2 regions of the Pantoea sp. SM3640 genome follow, and region 1 is predicted to be linked to the other one. Evidence: predicted binding sites of a transcription regulator. Region 1 holds the regulator's gene; the other holds the start of a gene.
The links. The regulator PurR, encoded in region 1, represses purine synthesis genes. The targets are predictions, from matches to a motif close to CANGCAAACGTTTGCNTG.

Region 1 (5,346 bases):
CCACCAACCAGTTCACCATCCACCCATAGCTGCGGGAAGGTCGGCCAGTTAGCGTATTTCGGCATCTCGGCACGAATGTCCGGGTTCTGCAGAATATCCACGTAAGCAAAACGCTCACCGCAGGCTGACAGCGCCTGCACCGCCTGTGCAGAGAAACCGCAGCTTGGCAGTTTCGGGGAACCTTTCATGTACAGCAGGATCGGGTTTTCTGCGATCTGGCGCTGAATTTTTTCTACAGTACTCATAATTGCCTTCCTTAATTCGTTACTTCGTGTTTGTTTATTGTAGCGACTTCGCAGCGTGACTGAAAATGAGATTTTGCTCCCTGCCCGATTAAATGACCATCATTGTTAAGTCCCGTGCGCAGGACATTTAATTTCAGGTATTAACAGCTGGTAACAGTTTAATAATTCGTAATAATTCCGTTGGTATAACATGCTGAAAATGTTCATTTTCAGTGCAATCACGTGGGCTGCAAAGATTAACATTAAAAGGCATTACAGTTTTTAAGCGAACTGGACTAGAATGGCCTGGGCACTGATCCTGGATCAGATTAATCTCAACTTTGTCGCGGTGCGTAGTGGCCCTGACAACTTAACTAATTAATGGACTATGCGTTTAATCATTACGCTTTTTATGCTGGCCTTTGCGCAACTGTTTTTCAACATCGCCGCTGCGTCGCCTCACGCGCCGGTGAACGTCAATACGCATAAAGCAGAGAAAAAGAGTGCGCGCGACGATGAACGCCGCAAGCGTCGCCCGGTAAAAACGGTGACGAAAAAAACTCGTCTCAGCCCTGACCAAAAACTTAAAACGAAAAAACAAAAAAAAGTCGAACTCACTGCTAAACAGACGCCTGCTAAGAAGACCTCGCTCAAAACCGCCCGTATCAGCAAAAGCAAAGAAAAAAATAAAGAGAAGAAACGCTATGGGCATCAGCGCCAGCTGAAAACCGCTGAGGTCACCACCCGCGAGCCAGGCACGATTAAAATGAGCAAATCCCACCGCCAGCGCTATCAGAAGGCGCGTGAGACCGCAATGACCAAGCTGATGGGGCAGTTGGGTAAACCCTATCAGTGGGGCGGCACCTCTCCACATACCGGTTTCGATTGCAGCGGTCTGGTCTGGTATGCCTATAAAGACCTGGTGAAATTTAAGATCCCGCGTACCGCTAACGAGATGTATCACCTGCGTGACGCCGCGCCGATCAAGCGTGAGTCGCTGGAGAAAGGCGATCTGGTCTTCTTCCGTATTAATGGCCGCGGCACAGCGGACCACGTCGGCGTTTATTTGGGCGATGGCAAGTTTATTCAGTCGCCACGTACCGGCAAAGATATTCAGATCAGTGCATTAGGGGAAGATTACTGGCAGCGCCACTATATTGGTGCCCGTCGGGTGATGACGCCGAAAACGATACGCTGAGCAGCAGAACAGTCAGAAAAAAGCCGGGATAATCCCGGCTTTTTTTATTAGTGCAGAATGGCAGTAAAACTAAAGGCCACAATCATCAGCAGACAGCCGACAGTGGTCATCAAAGCCAGTTTCAAATCGGTACTCATTGCTTGCTCCTTAGTCACACACTTTGCAGGGATATGGCATTTTCCCACAGGGTCCGGTAAAAATCTCGTTTTATCCGTTCAGCCTTGTTAGAATCCCGCCTTTGTTGCGCAACGCGCGCAACCCTGATTCCGTTTGCGCATCTTTTCTGGCGTTTTTTCTCCGCCAGCGGCCTGTTTACCGGCCAGAAAAGCCGCATTTTTGCGGAAAAAACCCTGAGCAGACGCAAACGTTTAACATTACGCTTATCATAGAGTTAGGTAAGCACTGGAGTCCGATTTTCATGGCAACAATTAAAGATGTGGCGAAACGCGCTGGCGTCTCAACGACCACCGTTTCGCACGTCATCAATAAAACCCGCTTTGTCGCTGAAGAAACACGCGAGGCGGTCTGGCAGGCAATTAAGGAACTGCACTACTCGCCAAGTGCTGTGGCGCGCAGCCTGAAAGTAAACCACACCAAAACGCTGGGCCTGCTTGCCACCTCCAGCGAAGCGCCCTATTTCGCTGAAATTATTGAAGCGGTTGAAAACCACTGTTTTGACAAAGGCTATACGCTGATTCTGGGTAATGCGCATAACGATCTGCAAAAACAGCGCGCCTACCTCAGCATGATGGCGCAGAAGCGCGTCGATGGTCTGCTGGTGATGTGCTCTGAGTATCCGGACGATCTGCTGCAGATGCTGGAAGAGAACCGCAATATCCCGATGGTGGTGATGGACTGGGGCGAATCGCGCGCCGACTTTACTGACACGGTGCTGGATAATGCTTTCCAGGGCGGCTATCTGGCGGGACGCTATCTGATTGAACGCGGACACCGTGATATTGGTGCTATCCCCGGTCAGATGGAGCGTAACACCGGCGGTGGACGCCATGCCGGTTTCCTAAAGGCACTGGAAGAAGCGGGTATTCAGCCGCGTGCCGAGTGGATTGTACAGGGTGACTTTGAGCCGGAGTCGGGCTATCAGGCGATGCAGCAGATCCTGTCGCAGAAGCAGCGCCCGACGGCGGTGTTCTGCGGCGGTGATATCATGGCGATGGGGGCCATTTGCGCCGCCGACGAGATGGGTCTGCGCGTGCCGCAGGATATTTCGGTCATCGGCTATGACAATGTGCGCAACGCCCGCTATTTCGCCCCTGCCCTGACCACGGTGCATCAGCCAAAAGCCCAGCTGGGTGAGAAAGCGCTGGATATGCTGCTTGACCGCATCACCAGTAAGCGTGAAGTGTCTCAAACGATTGAAGTCCATCCGACGCTGATTGAGCGCCGTTCAGTGGCGGATGGTCCGTTCCGCGACTATCGCCGCTAATCCTCGCTTAACCACTCCTGATTAAGCGTTTGCGCATCACCCAGATAGCTGAGCAACCAGCCTGTCGCCGGTGATGCGCGATCCTCTGCCCAGCTGACGCAACAAGGGCTATCCGGAAATGCCACCGGCAGCGTCAGTTCGACCAGCTCGCCGCTGTCGAGCAGTGGTCTGGCCAGATGACCCGGCACCATCGCCACACACAAGCCTGCCTGCACGCACTCCAGTCCGGTTTGCCACTCCGGCACCACCAGCCTGCGCTGGTTATCCAGCGTCCATGTCATACGACGCGGCAGTGCGCGTGATGTATCTTCCAGCACCAGTGACGGCCAGCTACGCAGCGTGTCATCATCGATCTGGTTCGCCTGAGTCAGAGGATGATCGGGCGCGACCACGCAGCGCCAGTTGAGCGTACCCATATCTCGAAATGCAAACCGTCCGCCTACCGGAATCGCCTGGGTGGCCCCAATCGCAACTTCCACCCGGCCATCGGCCAGTGCATCCCAGACGCCGTTAAAAACTTCATAGCTGATGATCAGTTCCATATCGGGAAAGTGGCGATAAAAATCTTTAACAAGCTGCCGGGTGCGCTGAGGTTTGGCGATGCGGTCAACGGCAATGCTGAGCTGCCCGCGCCAGCCATTGGCCAGCTGCTGACACTGCCGCCGGGTGGCAAGCATTTTTTTGATGACGCTGCGCCCTTCCCGGACAAAATGTTCGCCTGCTGGCGTCAGCACCACTTCGCGATGCTGGCGTTCGAACAGTGGCACTGCCAGCCAGTTCTCCAGCTGACGCACCGTGTAGCTGATGGCAGAGGGCACCCGATGCAGCTCCTGAGCAGCGGCGCTGAAGCTGCCCCCGCGGGCGACCGCGTCAACGACCTCTAATGCATATTCTGACCACATAATCTGCCTTCAAAAATTTTAACAGCAATCGGCAAATATTACCGTTTCACAGCGGCAAACGCACCTTTTACACTCTGCCGCGTTCATCCTGCAAAAATGAGAATGAGATGTTGTCGAATAAAGGATTTATGCCCTACCTTGCCCTGCTGAGCATGCTCGGCTTTTTAGCCACAGATATGTATCTGCCCGCCTTTGGTGCGATGCAGCAAACGTTTAATACCTCGCCGGGCCTGATCAGCGCCAGTATGAGTCTCTTTCTGGCGGGTTTCGCCTGTGGGCAGCTCTTCTGGGGACCGCTTTCCGATCGCATTGGACGTAAACCGGTGCTGCTGGCCGGACTGGCCATGTTTGGCATCGGCTGTGCGGGCATGCTGTGGGTGAATGATACCACTCTGATGCTGGCGCTGCGCTTTGTGCAGGCGATTGGCGTCTGTGCTGCGGCCGTGAGCTGGCAGGCACTGGTAGTGGATCGCTATCCTGCCGCGCGCGCTAACAAAGTCTTTGCCACGATTATGCCGCTGGTTGCGCTCTCCCCGGCGCTGGCCCCGTTGCTGGGTGCCTGGCTCATCGGCCATTTCCACTGGCGTTCGATTTTCCTGGTGCTGACGCTGATTGCGGTGGCGTTGATTCTGACCACGCTGCGCCTGCCCACCGTACGCCAGGAAGCACGCGAGAAAGGCACCCAGCCCGGATTTTTCACCCTGCTGAAATCACGGGTTTACAGCGGCAACGTGCTGATCTACTCCGCCTGTTCAGCCAGTTTTTTTGCCTGGCTGACCGGCTCGCCGTTTATTCTGGCGGATCTGGGCCTTTCACCCGCCGATATCGGTCTGAGTTATGTGCCCCAGACGTTCGCCTTTTTGATTGGTGGATTCGGCTGTCGCGCCCTGCTCAACCGCTTTAATGGCGCTCAGCTGTTACCGTGGCTGCTGGGCATTTACAGCCTGAGCATTCTGGCGCTGTTTGCCGTCGCGCTGTCAGGCGGCAGCACGCTGGTGAGCCTGATGGTGCCGTTCTGCGGTATGGCGCTGGCTAACGGTGCGATCTATCCAATTGTGGTTTCCAGTGCGCTGACACCCTTCCCGCACGCCACCGGTAAAGCGGCCGCATTGCAGAACACTTTACAGCTAGGACTCTGCTTCGCTGCAAGCCTGGCAGTCTCTGCCGGATTAACGCATGCACTGTTTACCACTACGCTGATGATGACGGTGACGATTCTGCTGGCGCTGGTGGGTTACGCCATGCAGCGTACCGCAAGCGCACAAACTGTTGTTGCCTCCGCGCAACCTGCCTGCCAGGATAATCAGTGACACACTGACTTTTTCGTTAGCCTCCTAACAATAAGTCATTGAATATTGACCCGCGTGAGCATATACTCATCCGGGTCAACAAATCTGTAATAAATCAACAATATAATAACGTAATAATCTGATTGGCACCCTGTTGCCGGGACGGTATTCGCGCGCGTTATTCTTACCCAGACCGACCTGCTGCAGGCTAGTCCAGTCCTCTGTATCACACAGTCAACCGGTGTGCGGAGTCATCCGTACCGTTTCTCAATGCCTGACGAAATTGACT
Region 2 (5,346 bases), 1.5 Mb from region 1:
TATGTCAGGTTGATCAGGATAAAAGTGCAGGTAAGTCAGATACCAGTACATAACAGCCTGACCACCAACAGTGATAACCGGGGATGGCAGTTGTACGGCGTTATCGATCAGATAACGATTGAGTTTGAGGATTTGTTCTTCTGGAGGAATAGCGTGCGATGTCATAAAAAAAGCCCACCTGGATGATGAGCTTATTTTATCACTTAGCCGATTTCAGCAGGGCATGATGTCAGAAAAATGCGAGGCTGCGTCCATCTTTTGCAGGCACAATACCGTCAGGACGTTTTTCAAGAACGCGGCCCGGAGCCTGACCCTTTCGAACGGCTTCAACACGCTCCTGATACTCGCGCTGATGTCTGATTTTTGCTTCCTGAGCTGACATACTTTTCACCGCTGAAATGTCTGGCATGAATCTATTGTTCAAATATACGTCACCCCATTTACGCTTGCAATCACGGGTATCTCAGTGGGTATGGAGAGGGACGCTAAGCCACCGGTTAATTCTGTAAAATATCGGTGATGGCGGTCCGCCAAAATAATTCGTGCTGTGGCAAGGCGGCAAAGGCGCGAATCCCAGGAGCTGACATTGGTCAGTGACTGGGGTGAGCAAAAGCAGCCAACGCCGCCACAGTGCGAAGTATGAAGGCCGCGGTCCGCCAAAATAATTCGTGCTGTGGCAAGGCGGCAAAGGCGCGAATCCCCAGGAGCTGACATTGGTCAGTGACTGGGGTGAGCAAAAGCAGCCAACGCCGCCACAGTGCGAAGTATGACGGCGGAAGGATAATTCTGGCCTAACAATTGATGGATAAACTCTCTCTTATCTTTACGAAGGAGATCAGCCATGCGCGTGTTACTGGTTGAAGATGATGAAATGATCGGCGCGAACCTGCAACAGGCACTGCAGGGCGCGGGCTGGTCAGTAGATTGGGTGCGCGATGGCGTCTATGCCCAGAATGCCTGGAGCGAAGGCGGCTACAGCTGTGTACTGCTTGATCTCGGCTTACCGCGCGATGACGGTCTGCAGGTTCTGCGCCGGGCGCGCGGGCGCGGCGACGCCACGCCGGTCCTGATTCTTACCGCACGCGACACGGTGGCGCAGCGTATTCAGGGACTCGACAGCGGCGCGGACGACTACCTGCTTAAACCGTTCGATCTCCAGGAAGTGATGGCCCGGATGCGCGCCATTACCCGGCGCAGCCACGGCGCGGCAGACTCGGTGCTTGGCAGCGGCGATGTGCAGCTGGACATGATGACCCGCGAGGTGCTCTACAAAGGCCAGCGCGAGCAGCTGACGGCGCGGGAATATGCCCTGCTCTACGCGCTGCTGGAGCGGCCGGGCGCTATTCTGTCGCGCGAGCAACTGGAAAACCGCATCTACGGCTGGGGCGATGAAGTCAGCAGCAACGCGGTGGATGTCCTGATCCACGGCATGCGTCGCAAACTCGATAACGACGTGATCCGTAATGTACGCGGACTGGGCTGGCGGGTTCCGGCGATATGAAACCTTTCCCCTTTATGCGCTCACTGCGCAATAAACTTCTCTCTACCCTGCTGATTATTCATCTGCTGATGATCGGCGGCGTCACCTGGTATTTCTTCAGCTGTTACGGCGATATGGTCGGTACCATGAAGGACGATCAGCTGGCAAAAATCGCTGATGCCTGGTCCACCAATAAACAGATGCCCGCCCTGATGCCGATGCTTATTGCACCTGACAAAGCAAAGAGCGCCTTTGTAGTTCAGCTCTGGGACGATCAGGGCCAGCTGCGGGCCAGTTCATGGCCGGAGTTGCAGGCCCCGCTGCAAAACCAGCGCGGTTATCACGATGTGCATGTGGGTCAGTGCGACGACTGTGAATGGCGTATTTTTTCCCGGCCCGGCATGCCTGGCAGCGAGATCAAAACGATTCAGGTGATGCACAACCTCAGCTACATGAAAGCCTCAATGGTCAAGCGGGCGCTGTCGGCGATCATTCCGATGATCCTGATGATGCCGCTGTCGCTGCTGGTGATCTGGCTGGTGGTGCGCAAGATCACCCGCGATCTGCAGGTCGCTTCGCGTCAGATTGCGGCGCAGGAAACCCATCATCCACACAATGTCTCACCGGAAGGCTTACCGGATGAGATCCTGCCGCTGGTAGCCGCTTACAACTCGCTGCTGAGTAAGCTGCGTGACGCCTGGTCGTCGCAGCGTCAGTTCCTGGAAGATGCCGCGCATGAGCTGCGTACGCCGGTAACAGCGGTGACGTTACAGCTGGAAAACCTGCGTCAGCATATTCAGCCGGGTGAAGCGAGCCGTCAGTTCAGCCAGTTGGAAGCGGGCGTCACGCGTACCCGTCACCTGGTCACGCAGTTACTCAATGTCTCACGTCAGGATGACCAGAGCGTGGTGTCCAGCGTGGAGCATATCGAACTTGAAGATCTGCTAAAAGAGAGCATTGAGCAGTTGATGGTGGTGGCGGATAAGCGCGGCATCGATATCGGCTTTAATGGCTCCACGCAGTATCGCCTGCAGGCCAGCCGTTCCGAATTGCGCAGCCTGTTCGACAACCTGATTGGTAACGCTATGTTGCACACGCCGGAAGGCAGCCTGGTCGATGTGCTGCTGCATCGGGTCGCGGGCAAAACGGTGGTCGATATTGTTGATAACGGACCGGGCATGCCGGAATCCTTTATCGAACGTGCGTTCGACCGTTTTACCCGTTCGCCAGACGTTAAAGCCCAGGGCAGCGGGCTGGGATTATCGATTGTGCGCAACGTCGCACAGAAACATCAGATTCACGTCGCCCTTTCCAATTGCCTGACTCCACAGGGTGCAATTTGTGGTTTGCAGGTTCGCGTCACTCTTCCCTGATCCCGCCTGTTTGATCACGAACCAGACAACGTAAACGGTTGCCTGGTTCCGTTCGATCCACGCCGTTATTGTGAAGTGCATCACATTTTAGCTGAATTGTAATGCAACACTTTTTGACAAACGTGAGCAAAATCTATTTTCTATCGATCTGTTACAGGCACGCTACGCGGGCTGAAGAACGGGTTGTTATTCGCTGTGAAACCCTCATTCCCATCAAGGGACCGATTTCTCTCTGACTGCGTCTGGTGTGCAGCGGTCAAAAGCATGTGGCTGATAATAATGAAATATAAAACGTTGATAGCAGGTGCCGTGCTGGCATGTTTATTGAGTGGTGCTGCGCAGGCCGCTGAAAGCGATCCGCAGTATCTCTCGGATTGGTGGCATCAGAGCGTTAACGTGGTAGGCAGCTACCACACGCGTTTCGGACCGCAGTTTAACAACGACGTTTATCTGGAATATGAAGCGTTTGCGAAGAAAGACTGGTTCGATTTCTACGGCTATCTCGACGTGCCTAACTTCTTCGGCGTCGGCAACAGCAATGCCAACGGCGTATTCGACCACGGTTCACCGATGTTTATGGAGATTGAGCCGCGCTTCTCTATCGACAAACTGACCGGCACCAGCCTGGCCTTTGGTCCGTTCAAAGAGTGGTATTTCGCCAATAACTATATCTACGATATGGGCCGCAACAGCGACAACCGCCAGAACACCTGGTATATGGGTCTGGGCACCGATATCGATACGCACAGCGATGTCGGCCTGTCGCTGAACGTCTACGCCAAATATCAGTGGGAAAACTACGGCGCGGCGAACGAAAACAGCTGGGATGGCTATCGCTTCAAGGTGAAATACTTCGTGCCTATCACCACGCTGTGGGGCGGTAATCTGGGCTATGTGGGCTTCACCAACTTCGACTGGGGTTCCGATCTCAACGAGAAAGGCGGTTCATCACGCACCAGCAACTCCATCGCCTCCAGCCACATTCTGTCACTGGGTTACGATCACTGGCACTTCTCTGCGGTGGCGCGTTACTTCCACAACGGCGGACAGTGGGCGGATGGTCAGGAGCTGAACTTCGGCAAAGGCCCGTTTGAAGTGAAATCGACGGGCTGGGGTTACTACCTGGTGGCGGGTTACAACTTCTGATAAAGATAACGGGCGGCTGAAAAAACCGCCCGTCACGCAGGAGATCTGGCCTGGAGCGTTGTCTCTCCAGGCCAGCTTTTGAGAGGCAGTTTTAGCAACTCAGTCCTGCATCTTACCTTCGGTTATTCCTGTGGCTTCTCAACATTGATGCGCCATGGAATGTTGAACTTATCGATAAACATCGCGAATCCGTTCGACCAGAATGTCTCCTGCCACTCCGTTGTGACCTTGCCGCCTGCCGATAGTTTCTCAAACCAGGCTTTACCCTTTTCGACATCAGTAGTTGAAAGGCTGACCGCATAACCGGCATGTTCAGACGCGGGCGGCTTCTCGGTATTACCATCGCTCAACATCAGCTCACCGTCACCGATACGCAGTTGCGCATGCATGATCTTTTCTGGCGGCTGCGGCGCAGCAGACTGATCGCCTACCTGCTCACCCTGATCCGGCATATCACCAAATTTCATTTTAGAGAGCAGCTCTCCCCCGGTCGCCTGCAGGTAAAAGTCGATAGCCTCTTCACAACGGCCATAGAGAAACAGATAAGGACTGACTTGCATCGTAACCTCTATTTGTCGGGTGGATTTTTTACAGTACCCCTATAGTGTAGACGATCGACTTTACTCCCTGAATTTACTGGCAATAACGCCGAAAGAGTTGCGCCATATAACTGCTCATCGGCGTCAGCGCGGTGTCTTTGCGCTGGATCAGATAGAAGATGGCTTTCGGCAGGGGCTCGTCGAGCGTCAGCGCCACCAGCGACCGCCCCAGAATGGGATCGTCAATCACGTCGACCGACAGAATACTGATGAAATCGCTTTGCGCGACCAGGCTGGTGCAGGCCATAAAGGTTTCACAGGTCACCACGATTTTGGGTGCCATACCGCGCTCGCCAAACAAATCGTGCAGCAGACGGTAGTAACTCCCTTTTGGCGTTGGCATCGTCCAGTCCGCCTGCTGTAACGCCGCCAGAGAACGGGCCTTTTCCAGCGGGTGGCCTTTACGCACCACCACTCTATACTCGCGCTCCATCACCCGCTCATACATCAGCTCCTGATCGAGATGACTCTGATCGTAGGTGTTGATGGTGAAATCGAGCGCGCCCTGACGCAGCTCATGCACCATCGACACCAGCTGGCCCTCGACGATGCGTACCTTAATCAGCGGGTATTCGCGATGAAACTGGTTTATCACCTGCGGCATGATGGTGCGCGCGACGCTGCCCCCCACGCCGATGTTCACCTGACCGCCACCCAGCCCCAGGCGCTGCTGGATATCCTCTTCTGCGACCCGCAGTTCCGCCAGCACCAGGCTGGCATGGCGAAAAAAGTTATCACCGATATCGGT

Region 2: the regulator PurR is predicted to act here: its motif matches at 2,881-2,898, upstream of IV493_RS16355 (nucleoside-specific channel-forming protein Tsx).

Annotation. Positions count from the first base shown of each region.
Region 1 is NZ_CP064872.1:2,054,268-2,059,613, forward strand. Features, by position in the region: gene IV493_RS09535 (Grx4 family monothiol glutaredoxin) at 1-248, opposite strand, end outside; gene IV493_RS09540 (C40 family peptidase) at 613-1,422, shown strand; gene IV493_RS09545 (YnhF family membrane protein) at 1,470-1,559, opposite strand; gene purR (HTH-type transcriptional repressor PurR) at 1,841-2,866, shown strand; gene punR (DNA-binding transcriptional activator PunR) at 2,863-3,768, opposite strand; gene punC (purine nucleoside transporter PunC) at 3,876-5,078, shown strand.
Region 2 is NZ_CP064872.1:3,513,798-3,519,143, forward strand. Features, by position in the region: gene IV493_RS16340 (hypothetical protein) at 1-165, opposite strand, end outside; gene IV493_RS16345 (response regulator) at 842-1,501, shown strand; gene IV493_RS16350 (HAMP domain-containing sensor histidine kinase) at 1,498-2,853, shown strand; gene IV493_RS16355 (nucleoside-specific channel-forming protein Tsx) at 3,133-3,999, shown strand; gene yjdN (VOC family metalloprotein YjdN) at 4,122-4,559, opposite strand; gene IV493_RS16365 (LysR family transcriptional regulator) at 4,633-5,346, opposite strand, start outside.